DNA from 4 places in the Spongiibacter sp. IMCC21906 genome. Region 4 is predicted to be linked to each of the others. Evidence: predicted binding sites of a transcription regulator. Region 4 holds the regulator's gene; each other region holds the start of a gene.
What was found. Region 4 encodes sigma-54, which starts transcription at its own class of promoters, with help from an activator protein. Its sites were predicted from a motif close to TGGCACANNNNTTGCNNT; they were not measured.
Positions count from the first base shown of each region.

Region 1: the regulator sigma-54 is predicted to act here: its motif matches at 2,055-2,072, upstream of IMCC21906_RS15855 (NarK family nitrate/nitrite MFS transporter).
Region 2: the regulator sigma-54 is predicted to act here: its motif matches at 2,691-2,708, upstream of doeB2 (N(2)-acetyl-L-2,4-diaminobutanoate deacetylase DoeB2).
Region 3: the regulator sigma-54 is predicted to act here: its motif matches at 1,926-1,943, upstream of flgA (flagellar basal body P-ring formation chaperone FlgA).

Region 1 covers NZ_CP011477.1:3,423,048-3,426,874, forward strand. The annotation lists gene IMCC21906_RS15850 (bifunctional protein-serine/threonine kinase/phosphatase) at 1-514, opposite strand, end outside; gene IMCC21906_RS15855 (NarK family nitrate/nitrite MFS transporter) at 543-2,015, opposite strand; gene nirB (nitrite reductase large subunit NirB) at 2,435-3,827, shown strand, end outside.
Region 2 covers NZ_CP011477.1:3,464,646-3,468,472, reverse strand. The annotation lists gene IMCC21906_RS16930 (aminopeptidase P family N-terminal domain-containing protein) at 1-52, opposite strand, end outside; gene IMCC21906_RS17170 (aminotransferase class III-fold pyridoxal phosphate-dependent enzyme) at 49-849, opposite strand; gene IMCC21906_RS17165 (aminotransferase class III-fold pyridoxal phosphate-dependent enzyme) at 804-1,283, opposite strand; gene doeB2 (N(2)-acetyl-L-2,4-diaminobutanoate deacetylase DoeB2) at 1,375-2,541, opposite strand; gene ggpS (glucosylglycerol-phosphate synthase) at 3,239-3,827, shown strand, end outside.
Region 3 covers NZ_CP011477.1:1,870,188-1,874,014, forward strand. The annotation lists gene IMCC21906_RS08580 (spermidine synthase) at 1-284, shown strand, start outside; gene flgN (flagellar export chaperone FlgN) at 376-783, opposite strand; gene flgM (flagellar biosynthesis anti-sigma factor FlgM) at 785-1,081, opposite strand; gene flgA (flagellar basal body P-ring formation chaperone FlgA) at 1,166-1,870, opposite strand; gene flgB (flagellar basal body rod protein FlgB) at 2,195-2,617, shown strand; gene flgC (flagellar basal body rod protein FlgC) at 2,621-3,022, shown strand; gene IMCC21906_RS08610 (flagellar hook assembly protein FlgD) at 3,033-3,695, shown strand; gene flgE (flagellar hook protein FlgE) at 3,736-3,827, shown strand, end outside.
Region 4 covers NZ_CP011477.1:1,267,322-1,271,148, reverse strand. The annotation lists gene lptA (lipopolysaccharide transport periplasmic protein LptA) at 1-370, shown strand, start outside; gene lptB (LPS export ABC transporter ATP-binding protein) at 370-1,095, shown strand; gene IMCC21906_RS05795 (RNA polymerase factor sigma-54) at 1,263-2,771, shown strand; gene hpf (ribosome hibernation-promoting factor, HPF/YfiA family) at 2,850-3,137, shown strand; gene IMCC21906_RS05785 (PTS sugar transporter subunit IIA) at 3,171-3,620, shown strand; gene rapZ (RNase adapter RapZ) at 3,622-3,827, shown strand, end outside.

The DNA.
Region 1 (3,827 bases), 1.3 Mb from region 4:
CCACATCCAAATTACTATCGAGACCCATCGCCCTGGTTAAGTAGCTGTGCTTCTCGTTAATTTGTCGGGCATGGTCCCGGCTCAACTGCTCCAACACACCAGATCGATAGCGATAAATCCGGCTGTCACCAACATGAAAAAGATGGGCGGTTCTGGATTTAATCACCGCAATACTGAGTGTGGACACATAGCCTTTTTCAGCCTGAGCGTAGTGCCGCCCCTGACTGAATAGCCAGCGATTTAGCGCGGTAATCACCTGCTGCGCCGACCGTTTCACAGACCACGAGTCGGGGGTAGAAAAATAATCCTGGAGAAACCCTTTAACGCAGGTTTCCGCCGCCTCTTTTCCCGCCTCAGCGGCAGACACCCCATCTGCAATCACCGCCACCGCGCCTTTGGTAATCAGCGCGCTGCCGGTTGGAATTAAAATACCAAGACTATCTTCATTAATCGATTTACACCCGGCCGAGCTCAGCTGCGCTGCACTGCAGCGCAAACCTGTCTCAAAATGCATGCGCGACGCTCTGACCCAATGCCATCATTTAACCCACTTCCACCAAGGCCACACTGCCATCGTCATTCAGTTCAGCGACATGACCTTTGGGCTCTTCTAAAAACTGCACCGCAAAGAACACCACTGCCGCGCAAGCTGAAATTACCATAAAGAAGGACGAAGCATCGACAAAAGACAACACCGTCAGAAAAATCACCGCACCCACATTACCATAGGCACCGGTCATCCCAGCGATCTGCCCAGTCATACTACGCTTTACCAAAGGCACAATGGCAAACACCGCACCCTCACCTGCCTGCACAAAGAAAGAGCAACACATTGTCGCAATCACTGCCAAGGCAATTGGCCACGCGGGATTAATTTGGCTCAGTACGATATACCCCACCGCCAAACCGGCTACCAATACTGACAGCGACTTACGGCGGCCCACTTTATCCGACAGATAACCGCCACTGGGACGGGCCACTAAATTCATAAACGCAAAACCCGACGCCAACAACCCCGCCGTCACCGCAGTCAGCTCAAACGTTTCCATAAAGAACAATGGCAACATCGACACCACCGCCAGCTCAGAACCAAAGGTAACGAAATAGGCGACATTCAAAATGGCCACTTGCTTAAACTTATAACGCTGCATTTCTGGGATGGGGATACCCTTAATGGCATCACTGTTTACCCGCAAAATTTGGCTGATCTGCACGACAAACAACACCGCAAGCACGCCGTAAATTGCCGTTGCGGCCCAATCTGTTAGCAAGCCTAAATTAGTGGGAGACAACTTCCACGTCAGCACAGCCAGCGCCAAATACATTGGCACGCACATCGCAATATAAAACACCAAGTCCCGACGATTACTCACCACCAAGCCACCCGACTTTTTAGGCTTAAAGTAAGTTGCGCCCTTTGGGGTATTACGCGCTCGTAAATAAAAGAACACGCCATAAGCCGCCGCAATAACACCGGTTGTCGCGGTAGCATAACGCCAGCCATCGGGGCCACCATACATAATGGCCAGGGTTGGCAGCGACATGGCTGCCGCCGCCGAACCAAAATTCCCCCAACCGCCATATACACCTTCAGCCAAACCCACCTGGCGAGCCGGAAACCACTCTCCTACCAAGCGAATGCCAATAACAAAGCCCGCGCCAATAAAGCCCATACAAAAACGCAGTAAAGCAATTTGCTCGTAGTTATCGGCAAAAGCAAAAGCGCAACAAATTGCCCCACCGACAATCAACAGCGAACTAAAAACAATGCGGGGACCAAAGCGGTCCACCAGCATACCAACGACTACTCGCGCAGGGATGGTCAACGCCACATTAAGAATCATCAACGCTTTAACTTGCTGACTACTCAGATCAAAAGCTTCTTTGATAGAAACCAGCAGCGGCGCATGGTTAAACCACACAACAAAGGTTAGAAAAAACGCAAACCAGCTTAAATGCAGCAAACGTATTTTGTCCTGCTTAAGGTCCAGCAGGTTTAGATGTGAGGAAGACATCTCAAACTCCAGTCATCGGCAATAGCAATGGCGACTAGCACAGCAAGGGCTATGCCAGCCGCAGCAAGAAGCCATCCAAAAAATAATTAAGCCATTGAATTAAAAGAATAAATTTATATATCAACCGCAAAAACGACCCAACTTGGTGCGACCGACAATTCCAGAACAATAACCGCAAAGCACCAATATCGAACATTCCGCCCCAACACTTTGCAGCGCACCGGCTGATTTCCACACCAAAAACGCCCCAAAAAAACGCAAAAAATAATTTTATTATTATTTATCAACACCTTACGAAAACATAAAGATAATGGCACAGCTATTGCTAATTACCCTGCAACGGATACAGACAAGCATGAACACTGCGGTCACACCGACGTAAAAGGTAAGGCCCCGCACAGAAGTAAAGGATCATCACCATGAGCAACCCAAAACGCCTACTGGTTATTGGCAACGGCCCTGTCGGCCACCAATTTCTTGAATCTTTGGTTGAAAGCGGCCAGGCCTCAGAGTTCACCATCACCGTCATTGGTGAAGAGCCCCGGCCAGCATATGACCGCGTTCACCTCACCGCATGGTTTGAAACTCGCAAAGCCGAGTCCCTTAATATGGTGAAAGAAGGTTTTTATGAAACCAACAGTATTGCGGTAAAAAACAGCGAAAAAGCCGTCGCTATCAATCGGAACAAAAAAATTGTCAGCACCGACAAAGGCGAGGAGTACAGCTACGATACCCTAGTACTGTCCACAGGGTCGTTCCCCTTCGTGCCACCGGTACCTGGCCACGACCGAGATAATTGCTTTGTTTACCGCACCATTGAAGACTTAGAAGCCATTACCGCCGCCGCCAGCAATGCCAAAGTTGGCACCGTGGTAGGCGGCGGGCTATTGGGATTAGAAGCTGCCAAAGCGATTAAGGATTTGGGACTAAAAACCCACGTTGTCGAGTTTGCCCCCCGACTGATGGCGGTTCAGGTCGATGACGGCGGCGGCGCCCTGCTTCGCAAAAAGATTGAAGACCTCGGTGTTTCCGTCCACACCCAAAAGAACACCCAAAACATTACTGATGGCGACAGCTGCTTTCATAAAATGTCTTTTGCCGATGGCAGCGAACTGGAAACCGACGTATTGGTCTTCTCCGCTGGCATTCGCCCCCAAGATGCCCTTGCCCGCCAAAGTGAGCTGGAAATTGGTGAGCGCGGCGGTATTGTGATCAACGACAACTGCCAAACCTCTGACCCAGACATTTACGCCATTGGTGAATGCGCCCTGTGGAGTGGTCGCATCTACGGCTTAATCGCACCGGGTTGGGATATGGCCAGAACCGCGGCCGACCATGTATTGGGCGGTATAAATGGCAACACCTTTACCGGCGCCGACATGAGCACCAAGCTTAAATTAATGGGGGTAGATGTTGCCTCCATTGGCGACGCCCATGCCAATAGCCCCGGCGCAAAGAGCTATACCTTCATTGATGAACAAGCCGAGGTTTACAAAAAAATCGTGGTGAGCGAAAACGGCGAGCACTTGCTTGGCGCCGTACTGGTGGGTGAAGCCGAAGATTACGGCAACCTGCTGCAGTTTGCACTGAACAAAATCACCCTACCTGAACACCCCGAGGCCATGATTCTTCCCCAGCTGGATGGCAGCGCCAGCGTTGGTCTCGGGGTGGACGCCTTACCCGATGTCGCCCAAATCTGTAGCTGCAACAATGTCAGCAAAGGCCAGATTTGTGCCGCGGTTCAAGATGGCGCCCACACTGTTGGCGACCTCAAAGCCTGCACCAAGGCCGCCTCGACCTGTGGCGGCTGTA
Region 2 (3,827 bases), 1.3 Mb from region 4:
GTCGCTGCTCGTATTCGGCAAACTCAAAGGTCATATCATCGCGTTGTTTCATGCGGCCTCCATGATTTCTGCGGTGGCTTGAACGAGAATATCCAGCGCGGTGTTCAAGTCGTCATTGGGGATGGTTAAGGGCGGAATAAGTTTGACCACTCGGCCGCCGCTGCCACAGGCTGAAACGAGAAGACCGCGACCAAAGCATTTGGCGACAATGGCTTTGGCGAGATCGCCATTGCCAACATCGACGCCAATGATCATGCCTTTGCCTCGAATTTCTATGCTGTCATAGCGATCTGCCAGGGCGTCGACGGCACCGCGCATGGTGGCGGCTTTTTGCGCCACTTCTTCCATTAAGCTTTCGTCTTCAAAATAGCTCAGGGCTTCTGAGCCAGCGACAAAGGACAAACACTGACCTCTAAATGTCCCGGTGTGCTCGCCTGGTGACCAGTGTTTATCAATCTCTGGTTTGACGAGGTTCATGGCCATTGGCGTGCCCATGCCGCCGATGCCTTTGGCGAGGCAGATAATATCTGGGTCTAGCCCCATGCCGTCAAAGCTGAAGTAGGAGCCAGTGCGACCGCAACCGGCCTGAATATCATCAAAAATTACGAGCGAGCCAAACTCTTTAGCCAAGTCGCACAGATCCTTCAGCCACGCCTGGCTGGCAATATTGACGCCGCCTTCGGCCTGAATTGGTTCTACCAAAAATGCGGCCGGAGGCAACATGCCGCTGGAACTGTCGCTATACATGGCCCGTAGTTGAGTAATAGTGCTGTCTTCGCCAAAGGGGTAGTGTTTGACATGTTCTAATGGAATGCCTGCTGCCCCCGAAACGCTTGGTTTGCAGTACATGCCAGTGCACCTAGCGTCATGCCGTGAAAGCCTTTGGTAAAGGCGATGATTTCTCGGCGTCCTGTCGCGCGGCGAGCAATTTTTAATGCGGCTTCAACAGAGTTGGTGCCCGTGGGCCCCATAAACTGCATTTTGTGATCCATGCCGCGGGGGTCCATTATGGTTTTGACAAACCGTTCCATGAAATCCCGCTTAGCAGTGGTGTGCATGTCCAAACTGTGGGTAACGCCATTACCTTGAATATATTTAATAACGGCTTGGGTCATGCGCTCGTTGTTGTGGCCAAAGTTAAGTACCCCGGCACCGGCAAAAAAATCGATATATTCATTGCCGTTCTCGTCGGTTTGGCGGGCATTGAATGCCTTATCAAACACCACTGGATAGACTCGGCAATAACCCCGGATCTCGGATTCGCGCTGTTCAAAAATACTCATGTCTTTCCTCCTGCGGTTTTTAGAATTTTGTCGCTGGGGACAAAATAGACGCGTCGTGGTGCGTCAAGGTAACGATAGTTTTGATGCCCGATTAGTTGGGCGTAGGTAATGCCGCGCCGACTAAGCGGGCATAAAGTTCGGTAACAAGTGGTATCAGTTTGTCATTAAAGTCGTAGTGGGGACTGTGGCAAGGGTAGGCTTCTTCGTCTGCCTCGCCTGCGCCGATTAAGGCAAAGGCCCCAGGAATTTCTTGCAGGTAATAGCTGAAGTCTTCTGACGCCATAATCGGCGTGAGAATATCGTTTGCCATTGCCGCGCTACCAAAAGCGTCTTGCCAGCAGCTGCGAAGGCGTTGGGCTTGCTGGGCATGATTAATGGTGGCGTTGTAGCGAGGGATGATTTCTACCTCGCAATCAACCCCATAACTGGCCGCGGTTTGCTGGCTTATTTCACGAATAAGCTGATTTACTTCGTCCCGGGTTTTAATGTCGGGTACTCGAATACTGCCGCCGAGTTCTGCTTGTTGCGGAATAATCGTCGCCCCGCTTGGAGCATTAATGGATGTGACGCTGATTACGGCGGCCCGTTGGGGTGCTAGGCGCCGAGCGACAATTTGCTGTAGCGCAAGGGTGATTGCACTGGCGGCCAATACGGGGTCTTTGCATAATTCAGGTTGGCTGGCATGACCACCTTTGCCATTCAGTTTGATGCGAAAGGTGCCGTTACCACACATTACAATATCGTCTGGGCAAGCCAATTTGCCAAAGGGGATGGCGGGCCAGTTATGCCAGCCGAAAATTTCATCCACGCCCTCTAAGGCACCGTCGGCGATCATTTCCCGCGCGCCGTGGCCCCCTTCTTCGGCGGGCTGAAAGATTAAAGTGACTGGCCCCGTGAGTTGATCTTCACTGTGTTTAAGCCACTCTGCGGTTGCCAGCAACGTGGCGGTGTGACCGTCGTGGCCGCAGGCATGCATGCAACCCTGATGTTCGGAGCGCCATTCTTTGTCGGATTTTTCAGTGATGGGAAGTGCATCGATATCGCCTCGCAGGGCAATGTGCTTACCGCGCTTGTGTTTACCGAGCGATGCGACAGTGCCGGTTTTGGCGCAATCTCGCCAAGAGATATCCAGTGAGCTTAACGCTCTGCGGATTTCTGCAGCGGTACGGTTTTCCTGCCAGCCTAGTTCGGGATAGCGGTGGAGCTCCCGACGAAAGGTCTGGGCCGAGGTAATGATGTTATTCCAACGTTCGGACATGCTCCTCCCTATTATTCTCCAGTTCTGCACTGGCATGTACGATCAAAGCACGTTTTGCCAACGGTTTACCACCTTGGAGATCGCTCGCTTGTAATAGGCGATTCATGATCAGGTGTCGAACTTAGCAATTCAGCTCTAATACTAGACCCGAGGCAAGACTTGTTCCAACCAGCTTTTGGGCAGGGGCGTTTAGCTTTAAATGCCCACCTGCTGGTGGTGCTGGAGCCGTGATACTTAAGTGCTATAGCGTTGGTATGTGGAAAAGCCAGAAAGTTTCTTGTTTGTGTAGAAAGAGCGGGGACAGGCCTAAACGGGCGTGACGCTCTTTTTTGGTGCAGCAAGGGGTGCCGGGGAGAGTCTGAATATCACTGCGTTCCATGTCAGTTGAATAGACTTGCAGGAAAGCGCCGTGAGGCCTGCTTTTAGCTTTGCGCGGCATAAAATCTGCATGATCAGGTTTATTGCGTTTCACCGCCAAGCTGAAGTGCTAAACGGATTTTTGCTTGGTTAATCAAGGTCTTCGGATCAGCCTTTACTGGTTTCTTCCTTCATGCAGTGAGGATGTTTGTGCGCCGTCTCGCGGTGCTAGGAGTGGCTCGAACGAGTGAGTGCTCCCACCAACATAGGTCCGTGGACCATACGTCAGGCATCGGCCTGGGGAATGCCCCGGCGCTGTTGCAAATCACGGGAATTGACTATGTTGTTAGCAACCGATTTAGACGGCACGTTTTTGGGGGGGACTTCTGAAAATCGCCTTCGTTTATATCAGATTATCGCCGCTCACCCCGAAATTGAACTGGCATTTGTCACCGGTCGTGGACTGGAATCTGTATTGCCATTATTAGCCGACCCCACCATTCCTGAACCGGATTATATTATTTGTGATGTGGGCTGCACGGTAGTTGATGGTAGTACTCAGCAGCCGATACAACCTTTGCAGTCCGATATCGACAAGCTCTGGCCGGGTGAGCACGTTGTCGAAGCTGCCTTGGACGGTATTAACGGCCTGCAACGCCAAGATGTGCCGCAGGAGCGTCGTTGCTCCTATTTTTGTGAGCCTGAAGCGGTAGATGCGGTGCGAGCCCCCTTGGCCAAAGCTGTTGCCGCATTAGATTGCGATCTACTGTATTCCGCAAGTTGGTATTTAGATATTTTGCCTAAAGGCGTCAATAAGGGTTCGACCCTGACGGCATTGGTGGCGCATTTGAACATTCCCCATGAAGAGGTGTTGGTGGCGGGGGATACTCTGAATGATCTGTCTATGTATGAGCAGGGCTTTATCGGTG
Region 3 (3,827 bases), 600 kb from region 4:
ATGCCATTTTGTTGGATATTGACCATTCGCCCACAGAATTTTTAAACGCCGCCAATGCCTGTTTTTATAGCACTGATAACTTGGCTTTGATGGCACAGCAACTTAAACCCAATGGTGTGTTTGCGATGTGGTCACAAAACCTACCGGATGAGGGGTTTGAAGCCTTGCTGAAAACGGTGTTTGCCAAGGTTGATTCACATGTGGTGTCGTTTTATAACCCTTTCCAAAACTGTGAATCGACCAACTCGGTATACGTTTGTGTGAAAGGCGGGGCTGTCGGATAAAGAATTTGCAGAAGACAGGCAGGCCGTAGCAGCTGATTTGGCCAGCTTAAAAGCGCTGCTTGAGAACTGAGCGTTTATAGAAGGTCGCGCGTTAGGCTTTGGCTATCGCGTGGGTTGAGGCCGTGCTGTGGCTGTCGCCCCGGGCATTGTAGACGGGATTGTCGTCACCCATACCCAATACCTCTAGTGCGCGTTTGGTATAACGCAGTTGGGTATTAATAGAGGCGCCCGCTTGCTGGTTGAGTTTTTGGCAGCGTTGTAAGCAGCGTTCTATATCTTCAGGTAAACCTGGGTCTTCAAGGTTTTGTTCTGCCAAATACCGCTTCCGCCATAATGCCAGGTCGTTAATTTTCTGACTTAGCTCGGTTTTCTTTTCGGCAAACTCATGCAGTAGTTCATGGTCGGGAGCGTTGGCAACAAGTTCACCTTCGTCAATCAAGATCAGTTCCAGTGCGGCGCTGCATTCGGCAATGGACTGTAGGCAGTCTTGAAGCTTCATATTAACTTCCTGTCAACATTTCTAAATCGACAAAGGCTGCTGCCACGCGATTGGCATCCACCGTAAATTCGCCATTGCGAATAGCGTTTTTAATGGCGTCGACTTTTTGCCGATCAACACCGTCACTGGCATTAACTGCAGTTTGGGCGCTGGCCAACAATGGTGTATCCACTGTGGATTTGGTTGGGCTGTTTGTGACCTCAGTCGTAGCCTTGCTTGACGGGGATTTGTCCGTACTGCGGCTGCTGCCTAAGCTGTTAGTTTGGCCTTGCGAGGGCCCATCAACACGATAGATCATGATTTTTGTCCTTTAAGCGTATCGCTTTGCCTTTATTATCGACTCCGGGGCCGAAAACTTTAGGTTTTTTCTGCGTGTTTGTACCTATTGAATCAGCACACTGTGATCCGATTCTACAATGCCTTCTAACTGCTTTCCTGAGCTGAGATTCTTCACTCGAATACGGCCACCCAGCGCGCCATTTTGCAGAGCAATACCCGCCATGCTGACTTTGACACTCCCGGCCAAGCTACTGAGATGCACTTGCTGGCCTTTTTGAATAACGCTGTCGGCTTCTACCATATTTGGGGTAATAACCGCCCCTTGAGCGATGCTGTAACGGGCTCGATAACCGCCGGCACCTTCCAGTGAACGTAAATAGCCATAACCTAAGGTGGCAATATCCCGTTTGCTCCAGCTGATATCAGCGGCGCTGATAGGGCGTCCCGGTGCAATGGGGTGCCGGCTCACCATAACCTTGGCGTAGGCGGCGATATTAACCGGCACATAAATTTTCCAGGGTTTGCCGCTGCTACAGCGTACGCCCACGGTGGTTCTTTGTTTAATGCGACCGCCCGGTGGCAAAAAGGCTTCTAGTGGCCCCTGGCATTTTTCCAGGCGACTGCGTGGATCAAGTTTTTTAGTTGTGACGCTGGTTTCCATATCACGCCATGGGTGACGAGCGGCTATATACGCTTTCGCCGTCGCGACGATACGGGCAGTGCTTTCACGCTCTGCTTGTGCAGGCCCCGCGATGCTCGTTGCGATAGCTGCGGCGATTAACCATAAATAAATTTTCTTAAGCCTCATCGTTACTTACCAAGCTGCGCCAAAAAACCGTCACTGAATGCTCTCTATGGTAGAAGTAGCAATAGCTATGCCATAGCAAGAAATTTATTTTTTACAGATAAAAACGATACAAATTAGCTGCGACGAAGGATTGCCGCTCAAGCGGAAAAGGTCTGCCGTTTTTTTGGCACTACGAAGTGTGTTGTTGTTTAAGTTATTGAAAAATAACAACTAAAAAATATGGCACGGCCTTTGCCTCGCATTAGATAAAGCAAGACGCTGTGATAATAAATCGACCTTACAAGGTATATCGACAGCAACGGGTAAAACTTTAATGGTATTTCAATGGCAATAAATTTTGACAAAGCTCTAGGCATACACGAACAGGCTTTATATGTCAGGGAGCGGCGCAACGAGGTTTTGGCAAGCAATATTGCCAATGCAGAGACGCCGGGATACAAGGCCAGGGATATCGATTTTCGCGCTGTACTGGGACAGGCCGCGGCTACTCCGCCAGCTCAACTTTCTGTGCAGCAGACCCACGCTGGTCATCAGCAGCTCGGTCCGGTAGGTGGTTTGAATCCGAATATGGCAGACGAGCAATTGATGTACCGCATACCTAAACAGTCTTCACTTGATGGCAATACGGTGGAAGCGCATGTCGAGCAAGCCGAGTTTGCCGACAACGCCTTGCGCTACCAAAGCACCTTACAGTTTTTAGGAAGCCGTTTTAGCAGTTTGAAGTCCATTTTACAGGGAGGGCGTTAAGCCATGGCAAATCCTCTTGATGTTGCCGCTTCGGCAATGAGCGCGCAAATGCTGCGGCTGAATACCACCGCCAGTAACTTGGCGAATGCCGACAGTTTGAGCAGTAGCGAGGCTGAAGCCTACCGGGCTAAACAACCGGTTTTTTCAGCGGTAATGGACCAGCAACAAGCGATGACGGCCGTTGCGGTAAGCGGTGTAGTCGAAAGCGATGCCCCCATTCCAAAACGCTATGAACCCGGTAACCCGATGGCCGATGAGCAGGGCTACGTCTACGGTTCTAATGTGAACACGGTTGAAGAAATGGCCAATATGATTTCTGCTTCACGGGCCTATCAGAATAATGCAGATGTGTTTTCTACAACCAAAACATTAATGCTGCGCACGCTGCAGCTCGGTCAAAACTAGGAGCTGAGTGATGGAATTGCGAACGATTAGTGATTTACAGCAAGCCACGGCCACGCCGGCAAAAAAAGATGCCAGCTCGCTGGATCAGCAGGATTTTATGAAGCTGATGCTCCAGCAGCTAAAAAGTCAGGACCCTTTTAAACCTACCGATAACACCGAGTTTATCAGCCAGATGGCTCAGTTGACCTCAGTGAGTGGGATCAGCGAAATGAACGCCAATCTTGCGACACTAACCGAGTCTCTTTATTCCGCACAGTTGTTGGAGGCGTCTTCACTAATAGGCAAAGAAGTGCTGATCAACTCAGATCAAATTGCCTTGCCCACGTCTGGCAATGTCAGTGGTCAGTTATCGTTACCAGTCAGTAGCACGGCGGTGAATGTTGAGGTGCTGGCGCCCAGCGGTGAAGTGGTAGGCAAAATGTCCCTGGGGCCACAGCGCGCTGGAGAAGTGAACTTTGATTGGAATGGCGTTGGCCTGAGTGGTGACCGCCTGCCCCCCGGTAAATACACTTTGCAAGCTTCTTACCGCAACGGCAATACCGTTGAGGCAGTGGCCACGCAGGTGAATGCGTCGGTAGATAGTGTGAGCGTGCCCAGCCATGGCGGCAGCGCACAATTACAACTCGATGGCTTGGGCAGCGTGGCGCTGTCTCAAGTTGTGGAAATTCGATGATCCCGGTGGGATCGCTTAGTTTAGTAGCAGGAGTTACCTTATGAGCTTTCGTATCGCACTGAGTGGATTAAACGCGGCGTCCAGCCGCTTGGATATTACCGCTCAGAATATTGCTAACGTAAATACCACCGG
Region 4 (3,827 bases):
CCACGGCCGCCCCGCTAAATTTGAACAACAACCCCGAGAGGGCGAAGGGGTTGTCATTGCCAGCGCCAACACCGTCGAATACAAGCTTAATGATGAAGAAATTTTGTTGCAAAAAAACGCCAGCATCACCCATCAAGGCTCAAAAATCAGCGGGGATCGCGTCGTCTATAGCGGCAAAAAACAAACCGTCGTTGCCGATGGCGGCAGCGCGGCAGAAAATGGCCGGGTCAAGATGACACTGCAACCACAAAACCCCGACGACAACGCTAACGCCGCAAGCAAAACCGGCACAACCAAGAAAAACGAGACTTCGGCCAAAACAAACAAGCCAAGCACCCCGCCCTCTAACAGTAACAAAGCGACCCCCTAATGCCGGTATTAAAAGCAAGCAACCTCGCCAAAGCCTACAAGGGTCGCCAAATTATTCGCGATGTCTCATTGAGTATTCGCAGCGGTGAAATCGTTGGGCTGCTAGGCCCCAATGGCGCGGGAAAAACCACCTGCTTTTATATGATTGTCGGCATCGTTAACGCCGACCAGGGCCACATTACTCTCGATGATAAAAATCTCACAGCAATGTCAGTACATGGTCGAGCAAAACACGGCCTGGGCTACCTACCGCAAGAAGCCTCAATATTTCGCAAGCTTAGCGTGGCCGATAACATTTTGGCCATTCTTGAAACCCGCAAAGACCTAAACCGCAAACAGCGAAAAGAAAAATTAGAAGCCTTGCTACAAGAGTTTCACATTACCCATATCCGCGACTCAAAAGGGATGACCCTGTCTGGGGGCGAACGCCGCCGAGTGGAAATTGCCAGAGCCCTGGCCACCGACCCCAGCTTTATTCTGCTTGATGAGCCCTTTGCCGGGGTAGACCCTATTTCGGTGAATGATATTCAACAAATCATCCGCCATCTGCAGGCACGAGGTATCGGCGTATTGATTACCGACCACAATGTTCGGGAAACCCTACAAATTTGTGAAAAAGCCTATATTGTTGGTGAAGGCCGTATCGTCGCCGAAGGCGATGCTAACACGGTGCTAAACAGCGAGATCGTGCGGGAAATTTACCTAGGTGACAAATTTACACTTTAAGCGCCATTAAAATTTTGATTCGGCACAGGTATTGCAGGCTCGAATAGAGGCGACTACACTCAAGGTACGCAAATACAGAATCATTTCCTGAATTGCGAGGGTATACCACCCGTTGGTAGAGTAGAAAATACTCGCGTTACCTTTTCATGTTGTAGAAGCCACTGCCTATGAAACAATCGCTCCAGCTCAAGGTTGGCCAGCAGCTGACCATGACACCACAGCTGCAACAAGCGATCCGTTTACTTCAGCTTTCTACCCTCGATTTGCAGCAAGAAATCCAATCTGCACTGGACTCGAACCCCTTACTGGAAATCAGTGAGGACGAAGGAGTAGACACCGAATCTCAGCAACAAAACACACCCTCTAAGCCAGAAACTGATTCGGCCGAAAAAACCAACACAGAAGCAAAAGAACCTACAGCCACAGCAGATAACGATGCCGACGACAGCTGGGCCGAGCGCAGTGACATTCCCGAAGACCTCCCAGTCGACAGCCAGTGGGATGACGTTTATCAAAGCAGCGGCAGTGGTAGCAGTACTCCCAGCGCCATAGACGACAGCGATTACAACAACGACTACCGCCACGGCAGCTCAGACTCTCTGCAAGACCACCTGCGGTGGCAGCTCAATGTCAGTCGCTTGTCCGAAGTCGACCGCCTTATTGCCGACGCCCTGATTGATGCCATTGATGAAAAGGGTCGCTTGACCCTATCTATAGAAGACTTAGTTGAAAGCTTTAACAACGAAGAAGCCGAAATTGAAGAAGTACGAGCCGTGCTTCATCTCATTCAAAATTTTGATCCACCTGGCGTTGGCGGCCAAGACCTACAAGAATGCCTGCTCATTCAGTTAAGGCAGCTCCACCACGACACCCCGTGGCGCGAAGAAGCCATGCTGATAGTCGGCCAATACATGGCCCAACTTGGCAATCGAGACTACAATCAAATCATGCGCCGCTGCCGCATTAAAGAAGAGCAGCTAAAAGACATTCTCAAGCTTATCCAAAGCCTCAACCCCACCCCCGGCGACGCCGTGGGTGCCAGCGAAACCGAATACGTCGTGCCTGACGTTTTTGTCAGTAAAAAAGAAGGCCGCTGGCTAGTTGAGCTCAACCCTGATATTGCCCCCAAGATTCAAATCAACGCCCAGTACGCCTCTATGGCCCGGCAGAGCAGTAACAGCAGCGATAACAACTATATTCGTGATAATTTGCAGGAAGCACGCTGGTTTATCAAAAGCCTGCAGAGTCGCAATGAAACATTGATGAAAGTGGCCAGCAAGATTGTTGAATATCAGCGTGGCTTTCTAGAGTATGGTGAAGAGGCCATGAAGCCATTGGTACTTCATGATATTGCCGAGGCAGTGGGTATGCATGAGTCAACGATCTCTCGCGTCACTACCCAAAAATACATGCATACGCCTAGAGGCATTTACGAACTGAAATTTTTCTTCTCCAGCCATGTCTCCACTGATACCGGCGGAGAATGCTCCTCGACAGCGATCCGAGCATTGATTAAAAAGCTAATCGCCGCGGAAAACCCCCGCAAACCACTCAGCGATAGCAAAATCACCGAGCTGTTAGGAGAACAAGGCATACAGGTGGCACGCCGAACCATTGCAAAATACCGAGAATCGCTAGTCATCCCCCCCTCCAACGAGCGGAAACGACTAGTTTAGTGGCCGTGATCTTACATCACGACCGTCACTTACGCGCCGGGAGGCGCTGGTTACTTACAGCGATGAAGGAGCAACAATATGCAAATAACTGTTAGTGGTCATCACGTAGACGTCACTCCAGCTCTCCGCGACTATGTCAATAACAAGCTCTCAAAACTTCAGAGGCATTTTGACAACATAACCAATAGCGACGTCACACTCTCTGTAGAAAAACTGATTCAAAAAGCCGAAGCCACGGTACACGTTGCCGGCGCGGATCTTTTTGCCACCAGTGAATCACAAGACATGTATGCCGCGATCGATAGCCTCACCGACAAACTGGACCGGCAACTCATAAAACACAAGGAAAAGAACCTGGTCCGTTAGGACTGGCAACCCTCCTCTTATTTAGCGAATATCATGAACTTCGATTCTATACTCAGCCAAGGACGTACCCATTGTGGTACGTCCGTTAACAGCAAAAAACGCCTTCTTGAGCAAGTGGCTCAATTTATTAGCGAAGACGACTCGAATTATGATCAAGGTGAGTTATTTAATGACTTGCTCGCCCGTGAGCGCTTGGGCAGCACCGGCATAGGTCATGGCGTTGCCATCCCCCACTGCCGCAGCAGCCGCTGCCAACGCATTACCGGCATACTGTTAAAACTCGACAAAGCTATTGAGTTTGAATCTATTGACGACCAGCCGGTAGATTTAGTGTTTGCCCTGATCGTCCCCGCCGAGGCCCACGACGAGCACGTGAAAGTGCTGGGGTCTCTCGCAGCCGCCTTTAACGAAGAAAGCTTCAGAAGCCGACTTCGCCAAGCCGACAGCGACCAAACCCTGTTTGAACAGGCCATCCGGGGCTAATATGCAGCTGATCATCATCAGTGGGCGCTCAGGTTCGGGCAAAAGTACCGCCCTACACCAGCTGGAAGACGAAGGCTTTTACGCCATCGACAACCTCCCGGTGTCACTGTTGCCAGCACTGGTGCAAGAGCTGTCGCAAAATCCACTTAAAGCTCACAAACAGGTGGCCGTGTGTATAGATGCCCGCAACTCACAGGCCGAACTCCA